3 regions of the Stenotrophomonas sp. YJH_SMC_69 genome follow, and region 3 is predicted to be linked to each of the others. Evidence: predicted binding sites of a transcription regulator. Region 3 holds the regulator's gene; each other region holds the start of a gene.
What was found. The regulator FliA, encoded in region 3, starts transcription of late flagellar genes. The targets are predictions, from matches to a motif close to TAAAGTTTNNCNNNCNNNGGCCGATAA.
Positions count from the first base shown of each region.

Region 1 (6,569 bases), on a different contig from region 3:
AAGGAATGTTCTAAGCCATCAGACCGGCGCAGGGATGCGCGGCAAGGACGCAACCGACGCCCGGCCCCCGCCGGGCGTCTTCATTTGCGCGATCAGGCCGCGCGGCGTGCCACGGCCGCCGGCTCGGCCTGCAGGCGGAAGCGCGACACCGCCACCGCCAGCTGCTCGGCCTGCTCCTCCATCGCGCGCGCGGCGGCACTGGCTTCCTCCACCAGCGCGGCGTTCTGCTGGGTGGTTTCGTCCATCTGCACCACAGTCTGGTTGACCTGCTCGATGCCGGCCGATTGTTCGCGCGACGCGGCCGAGATCTCGGCCATGATCTCGTTGACCCGACCGACCTGACCGACGATGTCCTGCATGGTGCGCCCCGCGCCGTGCACCAGCTGCGCACCGGCACCGACCTGGGCCACCGAGGCGTCGATCAGCTCCTTGATCTCCTTCGCAGCACCCGCCGAACGCTGCGCCAACGCGCGCACTTCACTGGCAACCACGGCGAAGCCACGGCCCTGCTCACCGGCGCGCGCCGCTTCCACTGCTGCGTTCAACGCCAGGATGTTGGTCTGGAACGCAATCCCATCGATCACCGAGATGATCTCGGCGATGCGCTGCGAAGACGCCTCGATCTGCTCCATGGTGTGCACCACCTGGCTGACCACCTGGCCGCCTTCGCTGGCCACGCCCGCCGCGGAACCGGCCAGCGCGTTGGCCTGCAGCGCGTGGTCGGCGTTCTGGCGCACGGTGGAGGTCAGTTCTTCCATCGACGCGGCGGTTTCTTCCAGGTTGGCAGCCTGCTGTTCGGTACGGCGCGACAGGTCGCTGTTGCCGGCGGCGATCTCGCCGGCGGCCAAGCGGATGCTGGCTGCCGACTGCTGGATCTGGCCGACGATCTGGGTCAGGTGCTGCACGGTGCTGTTGGCATCGTCGCGCATCACCGCAAATACCCCATGGAAGTCACCCTGCATGCGGGTACTGAGGTCACCGCCGGCGATCGCGCGCAGCAGCGTCGACAGTGCGGCCAGGTTGTGGTCGCTGACTTCCATCATGGTGTTGAGGGTCTCCACCATGCGGCGGAAATCGTGGTCGAAGCGCAGTGCATCACCGCGCACGGCGAAGTCACCGGCGGCGGCCGCAGCGGCAAGCTGCTGGATCTGCTCGTTGATCGCGGCCAGGTTGCGCTTGGTGGTCGCCATCGCAGCGGTGAACACCGCCTTCTCGCCCGGCAGTGCTTCCATGTCCACGCTGAGGTCGCCGACGGCATAGCGCTGCATCACTTCAACCAGGCGCTGGGTGACCGCGTTGCTGGAGGCCACCAGCTGGTTGCTGTCGGCCACCATGCGGCCGTACTCGCCCGGGAACGCCGCGGCATCCATGCGGTAGCTGAGTTCACCGGCATCGTGGCGGCGCGCCATTTCGGCCTGCGCAGCCATCACCGCCTGCAGCTGGCCGCGCATGCCCTGCATCGCGTCCAGCAGGCGCCCCACTTCGTCGTTGCTGCGCGCCGGCAGGGTGCTGTCCAGCTTGCCGGCGGCGACGTCACCGGCCACGCGCACCGCTTCGGCCAGCGGGCGGATCGCCAGGCGGCGCAGCAGTATGTAGACACCGGCGCTGAGGGTCAGCGCGGCGATCACGCCGACCAGCAGGGTCAGCCACAGCAGCTGGCGCGCTTCGGCCACGATCACCGCATGCGGCATCACCACGCCCAGCGCGAAGCGCTGCGGGGCATCGCCCACGCGCAGCGGCACATACACGCGCACGTTGCCGGCCGCATCGGGGCTGAAGGCCTCGAAGGGGCGGTCGGCGGCGATCTCGGCCAGCATGCTGCGGGTCAGTGCGTCGTTGCGAGGCTTGCCGATTTCGGCGGCATTGGCCGAGGCCAGCACCACGCCCTTCGGCGACAGCAGTTCGACGCGGCCGGCCCCCATCGGCTGCAGCGTGGCCAGGTGCTTCTGCAACGCTGCCAGCGAGAAGTCGACGGTGAACACACCGAGGAACCTGTCGTTCTCGATGATCGGCGTGCTCAGCGTACTCATCAGCACCTGCTGCCCGGCGATGTCATAGGCATACGGTTCGCTCACTTTCGGCAGCTTGTCGCGGCTGGGCACCATGTACCAGTCACCGGAACCGCTGGCGGTCTCGGTGTAATCGGTCATCACCGACTGCTGCGGCTTGCCCTCCTGCCAGGCCCAGTAGCTCATGTAGCGGCCGGTGGCATCGTGCGCCTCGGTGTTGACGAACTCGGCATCCTTGCCGTCGAAGGCATCGGCCTCCCACATGGTGCTCTTGCCCAGCCATTCGGGATGGGCGCGCAGCTGCTCGCCCAGCACCGCCGCCAGACTGGCGCGGTCGGGCACGTCACCACGGGCGCGCTGGGCCAGCACGCTTTCAACCATGGCATCGTTGCTGGCAAAGGCGGTGCCCAGATCGGCCGCCACCTGGCGCGCCTCAGCGGTCGCCTCGCTGGTCATGGTCTGGCGTGAGGCGCTGATCAGGCTGGCGCTGGCCTGGCGATAGATCAGGAACGCGGTCAGGCCGAAGCACAGCAGCGCGATCGCGGCGGTGCCCAGCATCAGCTTGTGGGCGATGCTGCCCGGGCGGCGGGCAGCGGCGGAACGGGAAGAAGGCATGGGAGGGTCCGCAAGGCAGTTCAGGTCGACCGGCACCACGAAGGCACCGCGCAGGCGCGCGATCCGTCGCGCAGGCCACCGGCCGCCGGGCGGGCCCGGCGCTGGAAGCGCACCGGGTTAGCGGCCGCCCGCCAACGAGGTTGAGGCGACCGGCCTGCACATTCCTGAATCTGCTCAGGGTCGGGTCAGCCACCCGTCCGTCGCGATGGCCTCACTCGGCCACGCGGTCCTTGATCCACTGCGCGCGCGGCAGTACCTCGATGCTGCCGACGGCATACTGCTGCAGCACGTCGTCCGGCCCGAAGCACGGTTGCCAGCCCAGCTCACTGCGCAGGCGGGCACTGTCGTAGACACGGTCGATGCTCAATGGCAGCGGCCAGCCACGGCGTTCGAACTCGGCCAGCAGCTGCGGCGCGCGACGGGCCAGCACGCTGCGCGGGTGGGTGGCCAGTTCCAGGCAGTCCTCGCGCCGGAACGGCGTCGGTGCGCAGGCGAGATAGCGGGCGAATCGGGCGCCTTCGTCGAGCAGCAGTGCAGCGTGTGCGCTGGCCACATCGCGGGCGTCGATGCCGCGATGCAGGCGGAACATCGCCATGCGCTCGGGCGGTTCCGGGAAGCACCGGCCCATGCGCAGCACGCGAACGCTGAAGCCCGGCGTGGCGGCAGCTTCAGCCAGGGTCTCGGCCTGCAGCTTGGTGCGGTGGTAGATCGTGCGCGGCAGCGGCTCGGTGTCTTCATCGATCCAACGGCAGCCACCGGCTACCACGGCATGGCCGTACAGCGCGGTGGTGCTGGTCAGCACGAAACGCCGTGCGCCGGCTTCGCGTGCGGCCTGCAGCAGGTGCGCGGTTGCCTCCACGTTGATCTGCTGGAATACCGCGTCCGGCACCAGGCCGACATGCGGAGCATGCAGGGCCGCGGTATGGATGACCGCGTCCACGCCCTGCACCGCACGCGTGACCGCCTGGCGATCGGTGACATCGGCAATGATGCGCGTGGTGGCGAACGGGCTGCGGTCCAGCCCCACCACCTCGTGGGCGGCCGCCAACGCACCGAAGATCGCGCGCCCGATGCGCCCGGAACTGCCGGTCAACAGAATCTTCATTGAGTCCATTCACTCGAAGCGCCCGGGAACTACCGGGATGCTTCGATTCTAGGCATGCGTTCGCGCATCTGCGATAGGACAGCCATGCAATCGTGCGTTCATCTTGACGACTTCGCAGGCGCCAGCAGTTGCCGCGCGATGAACAGCGGATCGTCGCCGCCGGCCACATCAGGCCTCACGCCGGTGCCTTCCCAGTTGCCGCCGGTGCGCAGATTGATCGGTTGCCGGTCGGGAATGCTGATCTGATAGCCATCGGGCAGCAGCACAGGATCACCAAACATATGCGCGGCACCGCCACTGCGCGTGCCGACAATGCGCGCGCGGCCCAGGGCCTGCAGCGAATAGGCGACGAACTCGGCCGCCGAACCGGTACGCCGGTCGATCAGCACCACCAGCGGCTTCAGGTACACAGGCAGGCTGGCAGGCGGCAGCGGTACCGGCGTGCGCCGGCCACGCTGGTCCAGCTGCTGCACCGCGCCGATCTTCGCGTCCAGCAGCGTGCGCACCAGCAGGTCGGCACTTGCATCGTCGCCTCCCCCGTTCTGGCGCAGATCCAGCACCAGGCCATCGGTGTCGGCCAGCAGCGTGAAGGCCGCAGCGAACTTCGGCCGCGCCAGATCCAGCGGGTAAAAAGTACTCAACCGCAGGTAGCCAATGTTGCCTTCCAGCACCCTCACCTCGCGCACACCGGCACCATTGCTGCGGGCATCGGCACGCCAGGCCATCAACCAGTCGTCCTGGCCGGCAGCTGCGTCCACGCGCTCAACGTGGAAGTGGCCATCGAACATGTCCAGGTCCTGGTTCAGGCGTGCGCTGAACGCAGCAGGATCCGAACAGCTGCCCGCATACCGCTGCTGCGCCGACCAGCTGCGCAGGGCATCGGCGATGCGGGCGGCCTCCGCCTCGTCCAGGTACTGCGCCTGCACGGCGCTGGCGGCCGCCTGCAGCACCGCATCCTGCGCCGGGCAGGCCGTCGCCAGCAGCGCGCCGAGCATCCAGGAGACCGCCATCATCCACCCCGCATTGAGGATATATAAGCGCTTATATATCATCCCGCTCATGGATCTCCAACACGCCACGCTGGGTACCCTGCTGCGCGCACTGCTGGACCAGCTGGACCCGGCCGTCGAGCAGGCCTACCGGCACCTGCAACTGGACTACCGGCCGCGCTACACGCCGGTGCTGCGCACGCTGATGGCGCAGGGCCCCTGCCGGATCAAGGACCTCGCGCTGGCCTGCGGGCTCAGCCATTCGGCGCTCAGCCAGACCGTGGCGGCGATGGTGCGCGATGGTTGGCTGCACACTGCCAATGGTGACGACGGGCGCGAACGCATCCTGCAGTTGAGCCCGCGCGCGCAGCGCGCGATGCCTGTGCTGCAGGCGCAATGGCAGGCCACCGCAGTGGCGGCACGCAGCCTCGATGCCGATCTGGGGCAGTCGTTGGAGCAGGTGCTGCGCAAAGCACTGGTGGCGCTCGAACAACGGCCCTTCGCACAGCGCCTGCAGGACGCCCGCCGGCGCTGAGGCGTTACTGCTCTGCAGCCATCTCGATCTCGCTGAGGAAGGTCCAGCTGCCGTTGGCCACGCGCAGCTCCAGCGTGCGGCATTGCGCAGCCAGGGGGGCTGCATTGCCGAGCACGTACTCCTCTTCGGTCGAGCCCATCACGCCGGACTGGGTGAAGGGTGCCGACAGCGTGCCGATGGTTACGGCGGCAGTTCCGGGCTCGGCGCACATCACCTCCACCGAAGTCGGCGTGACGATGCCCCAGGCCGGGCGGGTCATCGTATGCAGGCCGATCCAGTCCACCCGTCGGCGCTGGCCCAGGTCGATGGTGATGCTGACGTTGCCGTGCACGCCTACCCAGCCCGCGTCCATCGGATTGCGCGGGTCGCCTACCCGGCGGTCGAACAGCTCATGGCCGCTGCCGTCGGGATAGCTGGTCGCCGGCGCCACGCTGTAGTGATAGGTGGTCTGCACCGGATCGACGAGGTACGAGGCACCCAACCCGTACAACCCGCGATAGGTGTTCATCATCCGCGGCGCCTCGCCGTAGCCCTGGCCGGGGCCGACCACTTCGGACATGTGGTACTGGTTGAGCCAGGCAACGCGCTTGCCAGCCGAACGCGCGCTCCACAACTGCTGGTTGATGCGCTGCACCGACGCCGACCGGTATGCACCGGACAGGCCGTTACCGGTATCAAGGAACAGCGGGCTGCCATGGTTGAACAGCTCGATGTCGGCCCACACAGCGCTGGCGCCCAGCTGCGCCGACAACGCCTGGTAGTACTGCTCGGTGGAATAGCCCGGTCGATCCCACTGGAACAGTTTCGCGTGCGACGCCGCGCCGATGCCGTCCTGCCAGATCTGCACGTCGACCCCCGTGGCAGAGCGGAACCGTAGCGCAGCACTGGCCACGCTGGCCGGGTCGACGCTGGAGGATGCCAGATAGGGCGCCACCATCACCGGCCTGGATGGCGTCGCCGCTTTCAGTGTGGAAACGATTGAACGATAGAACGACGCACGCTCGTCCGGTACCTGCGCGGGCTCATCGGTGATGTACCAGCCGGCGAATGCCGGATGCATCGCGTACTGCTGGGCCAGCTGCGCCATCGACTGCGCTGCGTCCTGCGCCACCGCTGCAGCGTTCGAGCCCTGCCAGAACGCCGCACACTGGCCCGAACTGTAGGTGGTGCCGACCACGACCTTCATCCCACGCGCTGCGGCCGCGTCCAGCACCGTGCCCAGCTTGGCCGGGAAGCCGGCGATCCATTCGAAATCCTGCGCGCTGCTGGCGCAGCCCACGCCGGCACGCGTGGCGCGGGTCTGGCCGATGATGAGC
Region 1 is NZ_JCAFTS010000002.1:288,119-294,687, reverse strand. It holds gene AC5P8F_RS04520 (DUF2628 domain-containing protein) at 1-14, shown strand, start outside; gene AC5P8F_RS04515 (methyl-accepting chemotaxis protein) at 93-2,624, opposite strand; gene AC5P8F_RS04510 (NAD-dependent epimerase/dehydratase family protein) at 2,836-3,729, opposite strand; gene AC5P8F_RS04505 (S41 family peptidase) at 3,828-4,739, opposite strand; gene AC5P8F_RS04500 (MarR family winged helix-turn-helix transcriptional regulator) at 4,789-5,253, shown strand; gene AC5P8F_RS04495 (DUF4434 domain-containing protein) at 5,258-6,569, opposite strand, start outside.
Region 1: a site for FliA is predicted at 2,742-2,768, ahead of AC5P8F_RS04515 (methyl-accepting chemotaxis protein). Genes of this name have one in related genera too.

Region 2 (6,569 bases), on a different contig from region 3:
ACTGGCGCAGCTGGCTGGCGGTGGAGTGGACGCGCAGCGGCCGAGGCTTCCTGTGGAGCCTGCACTCGGTGGTCGGCACCTGGGTGCTGCTGATCTACCTGATGAGTGCGCTGACCGGCCTGTGGTGGTCGTTTGACTGGTACCGCAACGCGGCCAACACGCTGCTCGGTGTGGCGCCGGCGGCAAAGCACACGGTTGCCGCCGACGCGGCACTGGACGTCCATCGCATCGAGGCCACGCTGTACGCGCTACCCGGCGTGCGCACCGGCTTCATCGACCTGCGCCTGCCGGAGAAGCCGGGGCAGGCGCTGAACGTGCGGGTGATGGCCGGTGATCCGTCGCAGCGCGGCGGCCACCACGACCGTGCGCATGACCTGCTGCAGCTCGATCCGGCCAGCGGCGCGGTTCTCGATGCCCGCCCGTACGCACGCCAGGGCGCGGGCGGACAGCTGGCCACCAGCGTGTTCGCGCTGCATTCGGGCAGCTACTTCGGTGTGCCCGGGCGCGTGGTGGTGATGCTCAGCAGCCTGGGCATGAGCCTGTTCTTCATCACCGGCTGGATGCTGTACCTGGACCGCCGCCGCAGCCAGCGTGCAGCGCGAGGGCTGCGCCGCGCGCTGCCGGCCACGACCACCGATGGCCGTGGTCCGCCGTGGCTGGTGGTGCATGCCAGCCAGAGCGGACTGGGCGAACAACTGGCGTGGCGTGCGGCCGCGCAGCTGCAGGCGTCCGGTCATGCGGTGCAGGTGCAGTCGCTGGCCCGCGTCGATGCCGCGACGCTGCAGGCCACGTCCCAGGCGCTGCTCGTGCTGAGCACGTTCGGCGACGGCGAGCCACCGGATGCCACGCGCCGCGCGGCGCGGCTGCTGCTCGCACAACGCCTGGACCTGTCGCGCCTGCAGTTCGGCCTGCTCGCGCTGGGCGACCGCCAGTACCCGCATTACTGCGGCTTCGGCCGCCAGTTCGATGGCTGGCTGATCGGCAACGGCGCGCGCCCGCTGTTCGAGCGCATCGATGTCGATGCCGCTTCGGTGCCGGCATTGCGCCAATGGCAGCAGCAGCTGGGTACGCTCACCGGCATCGTCACCGATGACAGCGTGCTGCCTGCGGCTACGCAGATGCATGAGTGGCGCCTGCTCGGCCGCGACCACCTCAACCCGGGCAGCGTCGGCGGAGCCATCTGGCGTATCCGTCTTGCCGCACCGGCCGACGTGCAGTGGCAGGCGGGTGACATCCTGCACATCGCACCCCGCCACAACGCGCGGCATGCCGGTGCCGTGCTGAAGGGCCACGGTCTGGATCCGCTGCAGCCCCTGCTGGTCGATGGCCATCCGCGCACGCTGCTGGCGCTGGCAAGTGAACGCGAGCTGCCCGAGGCCGATGCCGCGCTGGCGGTGCAGGATGCGTGCCTGTGGCTGGCCGGGCTGCCGCTGCTGCCCAGCCGCGAGTATTCGATCGCGTCCTGCACGGATGATGGCGTGGTGGAGCTGGTAGTGCGGCTGGTGCATGACGCCTCCGGTCGCGCCGGGTTGGGCTCGGGCTGGCTGTCGTTGCATGCACCGATCGGTGCCGGCATCGTCGCCCGCGTGCATCGCAACCCCGGTTTCCATCGCGTCAGCGGCGCGCCGATGGTGCTGATCGGCAACGGCACCGGCATCGCCGGGCTGCGCAGCCTGTTGCGCGAAGCTGCCCACGCAGGCGAGCGCGGGCACTGGCTGCTGTTCGGTGAACGCCAGCGCGCACACGACTTCCTGTTCGCCGACGAGATCGAAGCCTGGCAGGCCAATGGCCATCTCACGCGGGTGGACCTGGCGTTCTCGCGCGATGGCGAGGGTGGTTACGTGCAGGATCGCCTGCGTGCGGCCGTCGATGCGCTGCGCGACTGGATGCAGCGCGGTGCGGTGATCCATGTCTGTGGGTCGTTGCAGGGCATGGCCGAAGGCGTGGACCAGGTGCTGCGAACCGCGCTGGGTGATGAAGCGGTGGAAACGCTGCTGGAAAACGGGCGCTACCGCCGCGACGTGTATTGATTCCTGCCGCCGAACGCTGGTGTGAGCCGAGCATGGGCTCGGCTCTGCAGTGTTCGTGCAGCCGATGTAGCGCCGAGCCCACGCTCGACTGACTAGGCCGCCGCGCGCGCCTGCGGCATCGACTGCAAGCGGAACGCGCCCACGGCTTCTGCCAAGGCACGCACCTGCGCCTGCATCTGCGCCGTGGAGGCACCGGCCTCTTCCACCAGACTGGCGTTGCGCTGGGTGCTGGCTTCCATCTGCACGATGGTCTGGTTCACCTGAGCGATGCCCGCATGCTGGTCCTGCGACGCACTGCGGATACCTGCCAGCAGCTCGGCCAGCTGCTGCACGCTGCCGACGATCTCGCCCATCGTGGTGCCGGCCTGCGCGGCCTGCTGGTTGCCCTGGCCGACACGCGCCACCGAATCCTCGATCAGCCCCTTGATCTGCTTGGCCGCCTCGGCACTGCGCTGCGCCAGCAGGCGCACTTCGGCGGCCACCACGGCGAAGCTGCGGCCCTGCTCGCCGGCACGCGCCGCTTCCACCGCCGCATTGAGGGCAAGGATGTTGGTCTGGAAGGCGATGCCGTCGATCAACTGGGTGATGTCGCCGATCCGTCGCGAGGCTTCGCTGATGCCATGCATGGTCGCGACCACCTGGCCGACCGCCTCGCCACCCCGCTGGGCCACCGCCGCCGCGCCCTGCACCAGTGCATCGGCGCGGCCTGCGGCATCGGCGTTGCGGCCGACGGTATCGGTCAGCTCCTGCATCGACGCCGCGGTCTCTTCCAGGTTGGCGGCCTGCTGCTCGGTGCGCTGCGACAGATCGTGATGGCCGGCGACGATCTCGCCAACGCCGGTATCCAGGCTGGAGGTGGCCTGCTGGATGCGGGTGACGATGCGGCCCAGCTGCGCGACGGTGGCATTGGCATCGTCGCGCATGCGCGCGAACACGCCCTGCAGGTCCCCCTCCATGCGCACGCTGAGGTCGCCGCGGGCCAGCGCAGCCAGCAGTGCCTGCAGGTCACCAAGGTTGGTTTCAAAGGTGGCCAGCAGGCGATTGATGCTGGTCGACAAGGTGCGCACGAAGCCCTGCTTGCCCTCCAGCACGATACGGCCATGCAGGTCGCCGCGTGCTGCAGCATCGACCAGGGCAGCGACCTCGGTTTCCAGCAGCGTCTCCAGCGCACGACTGCGCCATTCCACCGCTACGCCGAGGAACTGCCCTTCGTCGATGATGGGGTTGGCAATCAGCTGGTAGCGCACGCCGGCATGGCCGATCTCGCGCTCCTCGCGCTGGCGCGCGCCGGCCAGGCTGGCCAGCGCCGGATGCAGGCGCACGGCATCGCTGCCCACCAGATCTTCGGCCTCGCGCTCGAGTTGCTGCAGCAGTGCCGGATTGACGTAGGCCACCTGGCCCTCGGCATCGATCACCATCAGCCCGGTCTGCGCACTGTCCAATGCCTGCCGCACACGGGTGTTGCCGCGCGCCACGGCACGCTCGGTCTCGATGCGCGCGCGCAGGCGCTGCTGCATGTCGACCAGGCGCTGCGCCAGCTGGCCGATTTCATCGTTGGCGTTGTAGACGCGCAGGGTGGTGTCGAGTCGGTCGTCGGCGATGTCGCTGGCGAAACGCAGGGTGTCCTGCATCGGCTGGCGCACCGCACGCAGCACCAGCACCAGGCTGGTGATCAACACACCGGCGACCAGCAGCAGGGTCACCGCGAACAGCACGCTCATGGTGCGTGCGCCGGCCTGCTGGCGCGCCTGTGCCTTGGCCAGCGCCGCCACCTGGGCCTGCTGGAAGGCGGCCAGCGCCGGCGCCACGCCGGCGGCGGTCTCCAGCAGCGATTGCGCCTCTACATCCAGGCCCACGCGGGCGGCGGTATAGCCCAGCAATGCGGCCTGATAGGCCTCCATGCCGTTGCGAAGGGCATCCTGCGCATCGGTCGGCAGGCCCACCAGTGCGAGATCGAACGGCAGCTTTTCTTCGCTCGCACGGTCGGCATGGGTGGAGTCGCCATCGAGCAGCAGCAGTGCCTCCTGTCGGCGCATCTTCTGCAGGGACAACGCCAACGAAGGCCGCTGCAACGCATCCACCTGCGCCTGCAGGGCGTCGGCGGCCTGCTGCAATTGCGCGGCGAGGCCGGCATCGCCACGACCCATCTCATCGACGCGTTCGAACAGGGCGGCCACACCCTGCGAGAACGCGCCGGCGGCTTCGGTCAGTGCCCGCAGCGCCTCGCGCCGGCCGGGATCCATCGGCATCGCGCGCAGCGCCTGAAGATCGGCCTGGAGCGCCTTCTGCGTCGCCAGCAGCTGCGCGCGGTCGGCATCGTCGAAACTACGTGCATACTGGGTCTGCAGACGACGCGCCTCGGCCACCCGCGTGGCCACGCTCGCGGCCAGATCGCTGCCGTGCTGGTAGCTGGCCTGGCTGCGCGCCGCCTGCGTGCTGGCATGGCCGGTCCAGGCGTAGACGGCGGCGATCGCGATCAGGCCCAGCCCACAGACCCACAGGGTCGCCTTGAGCTTGCTGGCCACACTGAGCCGATGCGGCTGCAGCCACAGCAGCAGGCCGGGGGACGCCGAGCGCAGTGCGGCAAGCCGCATGCGCAGGGACCGGAGGTGGGGGACGACGGCCGACATGACAGGCTCCAGGCGGAAGGACGCACCTGTATCGGCGGGAAATGGCGCAACTTTAGGGCGCTCCTGGTTCACTCCCACCGATTGCTGGCGGACGCGGCCTTTGTACCCGGCACAGGCGACGGGGGGATGACACCCGCGCAATGCTTGACCTCAACCCCGGTTGGGAGAGCACAGTAGATCTCCCTCCCCCGCCCGGCGCGCGCATGACGACGCTCGATGTCCCCCGCTACCTGCAACGCCTGAAGCTGGATGCACCGCCACCGCTGACGCTGGCGGGCCTGACCCTGCTGCAGCAGCGCCACAACGCACTGGTTCCGTTCGAAACCCTCAGCTGCCTGCTGCGCGATGCAGTACCGATCGACCTGGACAGCGTGCAGCGCAAGCTGCTCGACGACCGTCGTGGCGGCTACTGCTTCGAACTCAACGGCGGCCTGCTGGCACTGCTGCAGGCGCTGGGCTTCGATGCACAGCCGTTGAGCGCGCGCGTGCTGCTGGCCGCCCAGGACGGCGAACTGACCGCACGCACCCACCTGCTGCTGCGCGTGCAGGTGGACGGCGATGACTGGCTGGTGGATGCCGGTTTCGGCAGCCTGACCCCGACCGTGCCGCTGCGGCTGCATGATCCGCAGCCGCAGGCCACGCCCCACGAGCGCTTCCTGTTGCAGCGCCTGCCCGGCGAGGGGGATTTCGTGCTGTCCGCCGAGTCCGGCGATGGCTGGCGGGCGATGTATCGCTTCGACCTGCACGCGCCGGCACCGATCGACAACGTCGTGGGCAACTGGTACGTGTGCACCCATCCCGATTCCAGTTTCCCCGGCCAGCTGCGCGCATCCCTGACCGGGCCGGACTGGCGACGCACCATCGGCAGTGGCAACTACACCGAGTACCGTCCCGGCCAGGCACCGGACAAGCGTCCGCTGCGCGATGTGGGCGACGTGCGCGAGGTGTTGCAGCAGCGCTTCGGCATGCAGCTGCCGGACGACCCACGGCTGGACCCGGCGATCAACGACTGGCTGCAGCGCTCACGCTCGGCCACGGTGTAGAGCCGGGCCGATGCTCGGATGAGCGTTGGCGGCTGGGTCAACAGCAGCCGAGCATGGGCTCGGCCCTACAGAACCACGCGCGCCTGCAGCGCAATGCGATTGCCTTCGCTGTCGGCGATCTCGGCCACGCGCCAGTCACCGGCATCGGCCGGGCCGAAGCGCAGCTCGGCCCCGGCCTGCAGCGCACGCTCGAGGCTGGCATCCAGGTCATCAACCCCGATGTAGATGCGCGCACCGTGGACGGAGGGCAGATAGTCGGCCCCCCGCACCAGCGCCATGCTGGCACCGGTGGCCTCATCGGCAAACGGCAGGTAGGCCATCCTGCAGTCGTGCAGCAGGATCGGTTCGTCCACCGCCACCTGCAGCCAGTGCTGGTAGAACGTGATGGCCCGGGCCAGGTCAGTGACCGGTATCTCGACGTGCAGGATGGGGTTCATGTCCGCAGGATAACCGGATGCTGACACTGCCTTGCAGGTCCGTACTGGCATGCTGGACCGCCCTTTCCCCGCGGAGTCCTGCATGTCCCTGGCCGATCATCGTGGTGCGCTGGCACCGCTGGGCTTCCTGCGCGTGGCCATCAACCTGGGCAATCCAGTACTGGCGCAGGGGGACGCGCGCTCACCGCGCGGGCCGTCACTGGAACTGGCCACGGCATTGGCGCAGCGCATGGGCGTGCAGGCACGCTTCACCTGCCACGACGCCGCGGCCGCGGTGGTCGCTGCAGCCAGCAAGGATGCCTGGGACCTGGCCTTCCTGGCCATCGATCCGGCGCGCGCCGGCCGCATCGCCTTCAGCGCCCCCTATGTGGAGATCGAAGGCACCTACCTGGTGCGCGAGGACAGCCCTGCGCAGCAGGTGGCCGACCT
Region 2 is NZ_JCAFTS010000002.1:190,368-196,936, reverse strand. It holds gene AC5P8F_RS04020 (PepSY domain-containing protein) at 1-2,030, shown strand, start outside; gene AC5P8F_RS04015 (methyl-accepting chemotaxis protein) at 2,123-4,660, opposite strand; gene AC5P8F_RS04010 (arylamine N-acetyltransferase family protein) at 4,864-5,703, shown strand; gene AC5P8F_RS04005 (VOC family protein) at 5,769-6,140, opposite strand; gene AC5P8F_RS04000 (transporter substrate-binding domain-containing protein) at 6,223-6,569, shown strand, end outside.
Region 2: a site for FliA is predicted at 4,689-4,715, ahead of AC5P8F_RS04015 (methyl-accepting chemotaxis protein). Genes of this name have one in related genera too.

Region 3 (6,569 bases):
GGAGTCCACGCAGGGCAACGGCGCCGCGCTGGAACCCGGACTCGCTGAGCGACTGCACCAGAGCCTGGCCGAATGTGTCAGCAAGCAGGAAGCCCGCAACGAGCCCGCGGTCGTGCTGGTACCTGGCCCGGTGCGCGCCGCGCTGGCCCGCCTGGTCCGCCACAGCGTTCCGTCGCTGTCGGTCCTGGCCTACAGCGAGGTGCCGGAGGACAAGCGCCTGAAGCTGGTCGGAACGATCAGCTGACGCCGCCCTGCGATGCGCCAGAAAACAGACACCACTTTCGAACCAACGCAACAGACAGATACCAAGGGGAACCCGCACCGTGCAGACCACCGACCACCCGAGTTCTCCGACCGCCACCCCGCCGTCTTCGCCCCGTGACCACAGCATGAAAATCAAACGATTCGTCGCCGCCGACATGCGCTCGGCCATGAACCTGGTGCGCAAGGAACATGGTCCTGACGCCGTGATCCTGTCCAACCGCCGGATCGAGGAAGGCATCGAGATCGTCGCCGCCGCCAACTACGACGAGAGCGCCGTGCAGCGTGCACTGGAAGCCTCGCGCCGTGACGTCGCACCGCCGCCGGCACCCAAGCCGCGCACCGCCGCCGACGCGGTGATCGCCGCCGTCACCCGCCGCCGCAGCAGCACCTCGGCGCCGGAACCGGTCGCGGCCACCACCTCGGCAGTGGCCGCCCTCGCCCGCGCCGCCGTCGGTGCCACCGGCCGCACCCTGGACAGCGCCGACGAGATCGTGCCGACCCGGGGCAGCACCGGCTTCGCCGCCACCCTGGCCCGCGCCGCCGTCAACGAACCGGCACCGCCGGACCAGATCTTCGCCCCGTTCGCCGAGGCCATCGTTGCACCGGCCGCCACCGTGCCGGCCAACCGCGCGCGCTTCCAGATCGACCCGCCGCACGAGGCGCATCACGAAAGCGTGGCCCCGGCCGTGCTGCCGCCGCCGCTGCCGACCGCTGCCGTGATCGACGCGCAGCCCGGGATCGCCGCCAGCGAACCGGCAGCGGTCGAAGCCGCTATCGAGGCCAGCCCGGCCCCCATGCTGGCCCCGGCACCGACGCTGACCGTGGTTGCCCAGGACGACGCCGAGATCCGCCAGCTGCGCCAGGAAGTGGCCGGCATGCGCCAGGTGATCGAGCGCGAGATGAACCGCTTCACCGATGAGCGCCTGCGTGGCAGCCCGGTGCGCGCCACCGCGCTGGACCTGATGGACGAGTACGGTTTCGACGCCGGGCTGGCCCGCGACGTGGCCATGCAGATCCCGCTGGAAACCGAAGCCCATCGTGGCCGCGGCCTGATGCTGGGGCTGATCTCGCGCAAGCTGCCGATCGCCCCGGTCGACCCGCTGGAAGAAGGCGGCGTGATCGCGCTGGTCGGCCCGACCGGCGCCGGCAAGACCACCACCATCGCCAAGCTGGCCTCGCGCTTCGCCGAGAAGCACGCCCCGCGTGACGTCGCCCTGGTCACCACCGACACCACCCGCATCGGCGCCCGTGAACAGCTGTATGGCTACGGCCGCCAGCTCGGCATCGCCGTGCACGAGGCCAACAGCGGCACCGACCTGGACCAGCTGCTGGAACGCCTGAAGGACTACAAGCTGGTGCTGATCGATACCGCCGGCCTGGGCCCGCGCGACCGTGCCCTGGCCGCCCAGCTGCAGTGGCTGCGCGCCGCGCGCCAGGTGCGCACCCTGCTGGTGCTGCCGGCCAACACCAGCTTCGGCGACATGGACGAGGTGGTGCGCCGCTTCGGTGCGGCCAACCTGCAGGGCCTGGTGCTGAGCAAGCTGGACGAGACCGGCCGCTTCGGCAACGCCCTGTCGGTGGCCGTGGACCACGCCCTGCCGATCACCTGGGTGACCGATGGCCAGGACGTCCCGGAGGACCTGCACCGGGCCAGTGCAGCCAATCTTGTACTTCGCCTTGAAGATTTGCGCCGAGCGGCCGATATGCCCTGCAACCCGGAGTTGAACCATGCCGTCGCGTGAGTACGCCAAGCTGACCAAGACCTTCCCGCTGTCGGCCACCCGCAGCGAGCCGCTCGGCCCTGTGCGCACCATCGCGGTGACCGGCGGCAAGGGCGGCGTGGGCAAGACGAATGTGTCCGCCAACCTGGCGGTGGCGCTGGCCGGCATGGGCAAGCGCACGCTGCTGCTGGACGCCGACCTGGGCCTGGCCAACATCGACGTGATCCTGGGCTTGAACCCCACCTTTACGCTGGCCGACCTGGTGGCCGGCCGCTGCTCGCTGGACGACGTCATCGTCGAAGGCCCGAACGGCGTGCTGGTGGTCCCGGCCGCTTCCGGCCGCCGGCACATGGCCGAGCTGGCCCCGGCCGAGCATGTCGGCCTGGTCAACGTGTTCTCCGAACTGGAACGCGAGCTGGACATCATGGTGGTCGATACCGCCGCCGGCATCACCGACGGCGTGCTGACCTTCTGCCAGGCCGCGCAGGACACCGTGGTGGTGGTCTGTGACGAACCGGCCTCGATCACCGACGCCTACGCACTGATCAAGGTGCTGTCGCGCGAGCGCGGCGTGGACCGCGTCCAGGTGGTGGCCAACATGGTGCGCGACCCGAACGAGGGCCGCGTGCTGTACGAGAAGCTGACCCGCGTCTGCGAGAAGTTCCTCGCCGATGTCTCGCTGAACTACCTGGGCTGCGTGCCGCAGGATGACTGGCTGCGCCTGTCGGTGCAGCGCCAGCAGCCGGTGGTGAAGGCCTATCCGTCCAGCCCGTCGGCGCTGGCGATCACCGAGATCGCACGCCGCACCGCGCGCTGGCAGGCACCGACCGAACCGCGCGGTGGCGTCGAGTTCTTCCTCGAACGCATCCTCAAGCAGCGTGGGGTGGCCGCATGAAAGGCGCAGCCCACCAGTACAGGGAAGTCCAGCGCTCGGCGGCCAACGAGGTCATCGCCCAGCATTCGGACCTGGTGCGACGCATCGCCCACCACCTGGCCGCGCGCCTGCCGGCCAGCGTCGAAGTCGATGATCTGATCCAGGCCGGCATGATGGGCCTGATCGAAGCCTCGCGCAGCTACGACGCCGACCAGGGCGCCTCGTTCGAGACCTATGCCTCGATCCGCATCCGCGGCTCGATGATCGACGAGATCCGCCGTGGCGACTGGGTGCCGCGCTCGGTGCACCGCCGTGCACGCGACGCCGCCGCCACCATCCGCCGCCTGGAACAGAGCACGGGCCGTGCCGCCAGCGCCACCGAAGTGGCCGCCGCGATGGAGATGCCGCTGCCGGAATACCTGCGCCTGATGGAAGACGCCGCACGTGGCCAGGTGCTGAGCCTGGAGTCGCGCATCGAAGACCAGGGCGAACTGGATACCGTCGCCCAGGGCGGCCCGACTCCACAACAGGTGCTGGAGCGCGGCGAGTTCGGCCGTGAGCTGGGCAAGGCCATCGGCCACCTGCCCGAGCGCGAACAGCTGGTGCTCTCGCTGTACTACGAGCAGGAGCTGAACCTGAAGGAGATCGGCGCGGTGCTCGGCGTGAGCGAGTCGCGGGTCTGCCAGATCCATGGCCAGGCCGTGCTGCGCCTGCGCGGCCGCCTGAAGATTTTCGAGGCCGTCGACGCCGGCCTGGAAGAATGAACATCCCCGAGGCGACTGCCCCCGGCCGCCCGGAATGAACAACAAAGGAACTCTGCTTTGAACAAGAACATGCGCATCCTCATCGTCGACGACTTCTCGACCATGCGTCGAATCGTCAAGAACCTGCTGGGCGATCTGGGCTTCACCAACACCGCCGAAGCCGAGGACGGGCATGCCGCGCTGTCGCTGCTGCAGAGCCAGCCCTTCGATTTCGTCGTCACCGACTGGAACATGCCGGTGATGACCGGCATCGAACTGCTCAAGGCGATCCGTGCCGACGCCAAGCTGAAGACCCTGCCCGTGCTGATGGTCACCGCCGAAGCCAAGCGCGAGCAGATCATCGAAGCGGCCCAGAACGGCGTGAACGGCTACATCATCAAGCCGTTCACCGCGCAGACGCTGGAAGAGAAGCTGGGCAAGATCTTCGAACGCCTGGCGGCCAGCGCCTGATGGATACCACGGTCGACAAGAACGCCCTCGCCCTGCGCCTGCAGGAAGCCCTGGATGCCCTGGAGTCCGGTGACGAAGCCGCCTGGCGGCAACGCATCGACGGACTGGTCGCGCTGCGCACGCAGCCGATGATGAGCGGCCTCTCGCGGCTGGCCCGCGAGCTGGGGCAGGCCCTGGGCGAACTGCCGACCGTGCCCAGCGAGGCCGGCGAACTGGACGATGCGTGCGCACGCCTGGACCACGTGGTGGCGATGACCGAACAGGCCACCCACCGCACCCTGGACCTGGCCGAGGAATGCCGCAGCCTGACCGAGCAGCTGCGCGCCGAAGGCCTGCAGCCAGGCCAGGACGCGCAGCTGGAGCGCATCCGCCACAACCTGACCGAGATCGCCCTGACCCAGAGCTACCAGGACCTGACCGGGCAGATCATCCGTCGCGTGGTCGGCATCGTCCGCCGCGTGCATGAAGGCTTCGGCGCGCTCGGCCTGCCGCCGGAACAGCATCGCACCGACCCGGAACTGGCCGGGCCGGCACTGAAGGGACTGGACCGCCACGCGGTCTCGCAGAACGACGCCGACGACCTGTTGTCGGATCTGGGGCTGTAAGCATGAGCGCGGTATCCGACGACATCACTGCCGATTTCATCATCGAGGCACAGGAAATCCTGGATCGCCTCGGCGAACAGCTGGTGTCGCTGGAGCAGGCACCGCAGGACACCGAACAGCTCAACGCGGTGTTCCGGGGCTACCACACGCTCAAGGGCGGCGCGGGTTTCCTCGGTGTCACCGCCATGGTCGAGCTGTGCCACGCCGCTGAAGAGGCGCTGGGCGCTGCACGTGCCGGCCAGGCCGTGCTGCAGGCCCATCACTTCGACGCCGCCCAGCAATCGCTGGACTACCTGCAGTCGATGCTCGATGCCGTGTCTTCCGGCACCGAGCCGGGCTATGCACCGCCGGACCTGATCGCCCAGTTCGACGTGCATGGCGGTGCAGCAGCGCCTGCCGCCGCTGCCGCCGCACCGGCGGCCGGTGCCGGCGACCTGATCACCGACGACGAGTTCGAGGCGCTGCTCGACCAGCTGCACGGTGGCAACGCACCGACTGCGGTGGCGCCGGCAAAGAAGGCCGACGACGGCCTGATCAGCGAAGATGAGTTCGAAGCCCTGCTCGACCAGCTGCACGGTGGCGCCGCACCCGGCGCCAGGCCCGCGGCTGCGGTGGCGCCGGCACCGATCGCCGCCCCGCGCCCGGCCGCCGCACCGGCACCGGTGGCCAAGCCGGCCGCCAAGCCGCTGGCCGAAGCCGAACACACCGTGCGCGTGGACACCAAGCGCCTGGATGCGATCGTCAACCTGATCGGCGAACTGGTGCTGTCGCGCAACCGGCTCAAGACCCTGCGTGCGCGCCTGCGCGACGAGGAGCTGGACCGCGCCGTGTCCACCCTGGACATCGCCACCGCGCGCCTGCAGTCGGCGGTGATGCGCACCCGCATGCAGCCGGTGGGCAAGGTATTCTCGCGCTTCCCCAAGGTCGCCCGCGACGTCGCCCGCTCGCTGAAGAAGGAAGTGGACCTGGAGCTGATCGGCGCCGAGACCGAGCTCGACCGCAACCTGGTCGAAGCGCTGGCCGACCCTCTGGTGCACCTGGTCCGCAACGCCATCGACCATGGCGTGGAAATGCCCGACCTGCGCGAAGCGCAGGGCAAGCCGCGGATGGGCCATGTGCGGTTGTCGGCGCAGCAGGAAGGTGACTACGTCAGCATCGAGGTGCAGGACGATGGCGCCGGCATCGATCCGGAAAAGCTGCGCGCGAAGGCACGCGAGAAGGGCCTGATCGATCCGGAAGCCGCCGCCCGCCTGAGCAGCGAGGAGTGCCTGCACCTGGTGTTCCTGCCCGGCTTCTCGACCAAGCAGCAGGTCACGGATATTTCCGGACGCGGCGTCGGCATGGACGTGGTGCAGTCGCGCATCCGCGAACTCAGCGGGCAGATCCAGATCCAGTCGGAGCTGGGCCGCGGCAGCCGCTTCCTGATCCGCGTGCCGCTGACCCTGGCGATCCTGCCGACCCTGCTGGTGCAGGCCGGCGAGGACGTCTATGCGCTGCCGCTGGCGCGCGTGATGGAGGTACTGCACGCGCCGCGCACCTCGCTGGGCTGGTTCGATGGCCGTGCCGTGCTCGACCGCCGTTCGCACACGCTGCCGCTGGTCGATCTGCGGCAGTGGCTGGATGTGACGCCGGCCGCATCGACCCTGCTGACCATCGTGGTGCTGCAGGCCGGCGAAGCGCGCTTCGGCCTGGTCGTGGACCAGGTCCGTGGGCGCGAGGAAGTGGTCATCAAGCCACTGCCGAAGGCCCTGCGCGGCCTGCGCGGTTACGCCGGTGCAACCTTGATCGGCGATGGTCGCATGGCGCTGATCCTGGATGTGGATGGCCTGCGCAGCCCGCACGACTGACCCGCTTGCTGAACCCGTAAAACCGTGAAGTCGCACCAGTAGCC
Region 3 is NZ_JCAFTS010000018.1:25,470-32,038, forward strand. It holds gene flhA (flagellar biosynthesis protein FlhA) at 1-244, shown strand, start outside; gene flhF (flagellar biosynthesis GTPase FlhF) at 390-2,006, shown strand; gene AC5P8F_RS20185 (MinD/ParA family ATP-binding protein) at 1,993-2,880, shown strand; gene AC5P8F_RS20190 (RNA polymerase sigma factor FliA) at 2,877-3,623, shown strand; gene cheY (chemotaxis response regulator CheY) at 3,681-4,073, shown strand; gene AC5P8F_RS20200 (protein phosphatase CheZ) at 4,073-4,678, shown strand; gene AC5P8F_RS20205 (chemotaxis protein CheA) at 4,681-6,525, shown strand.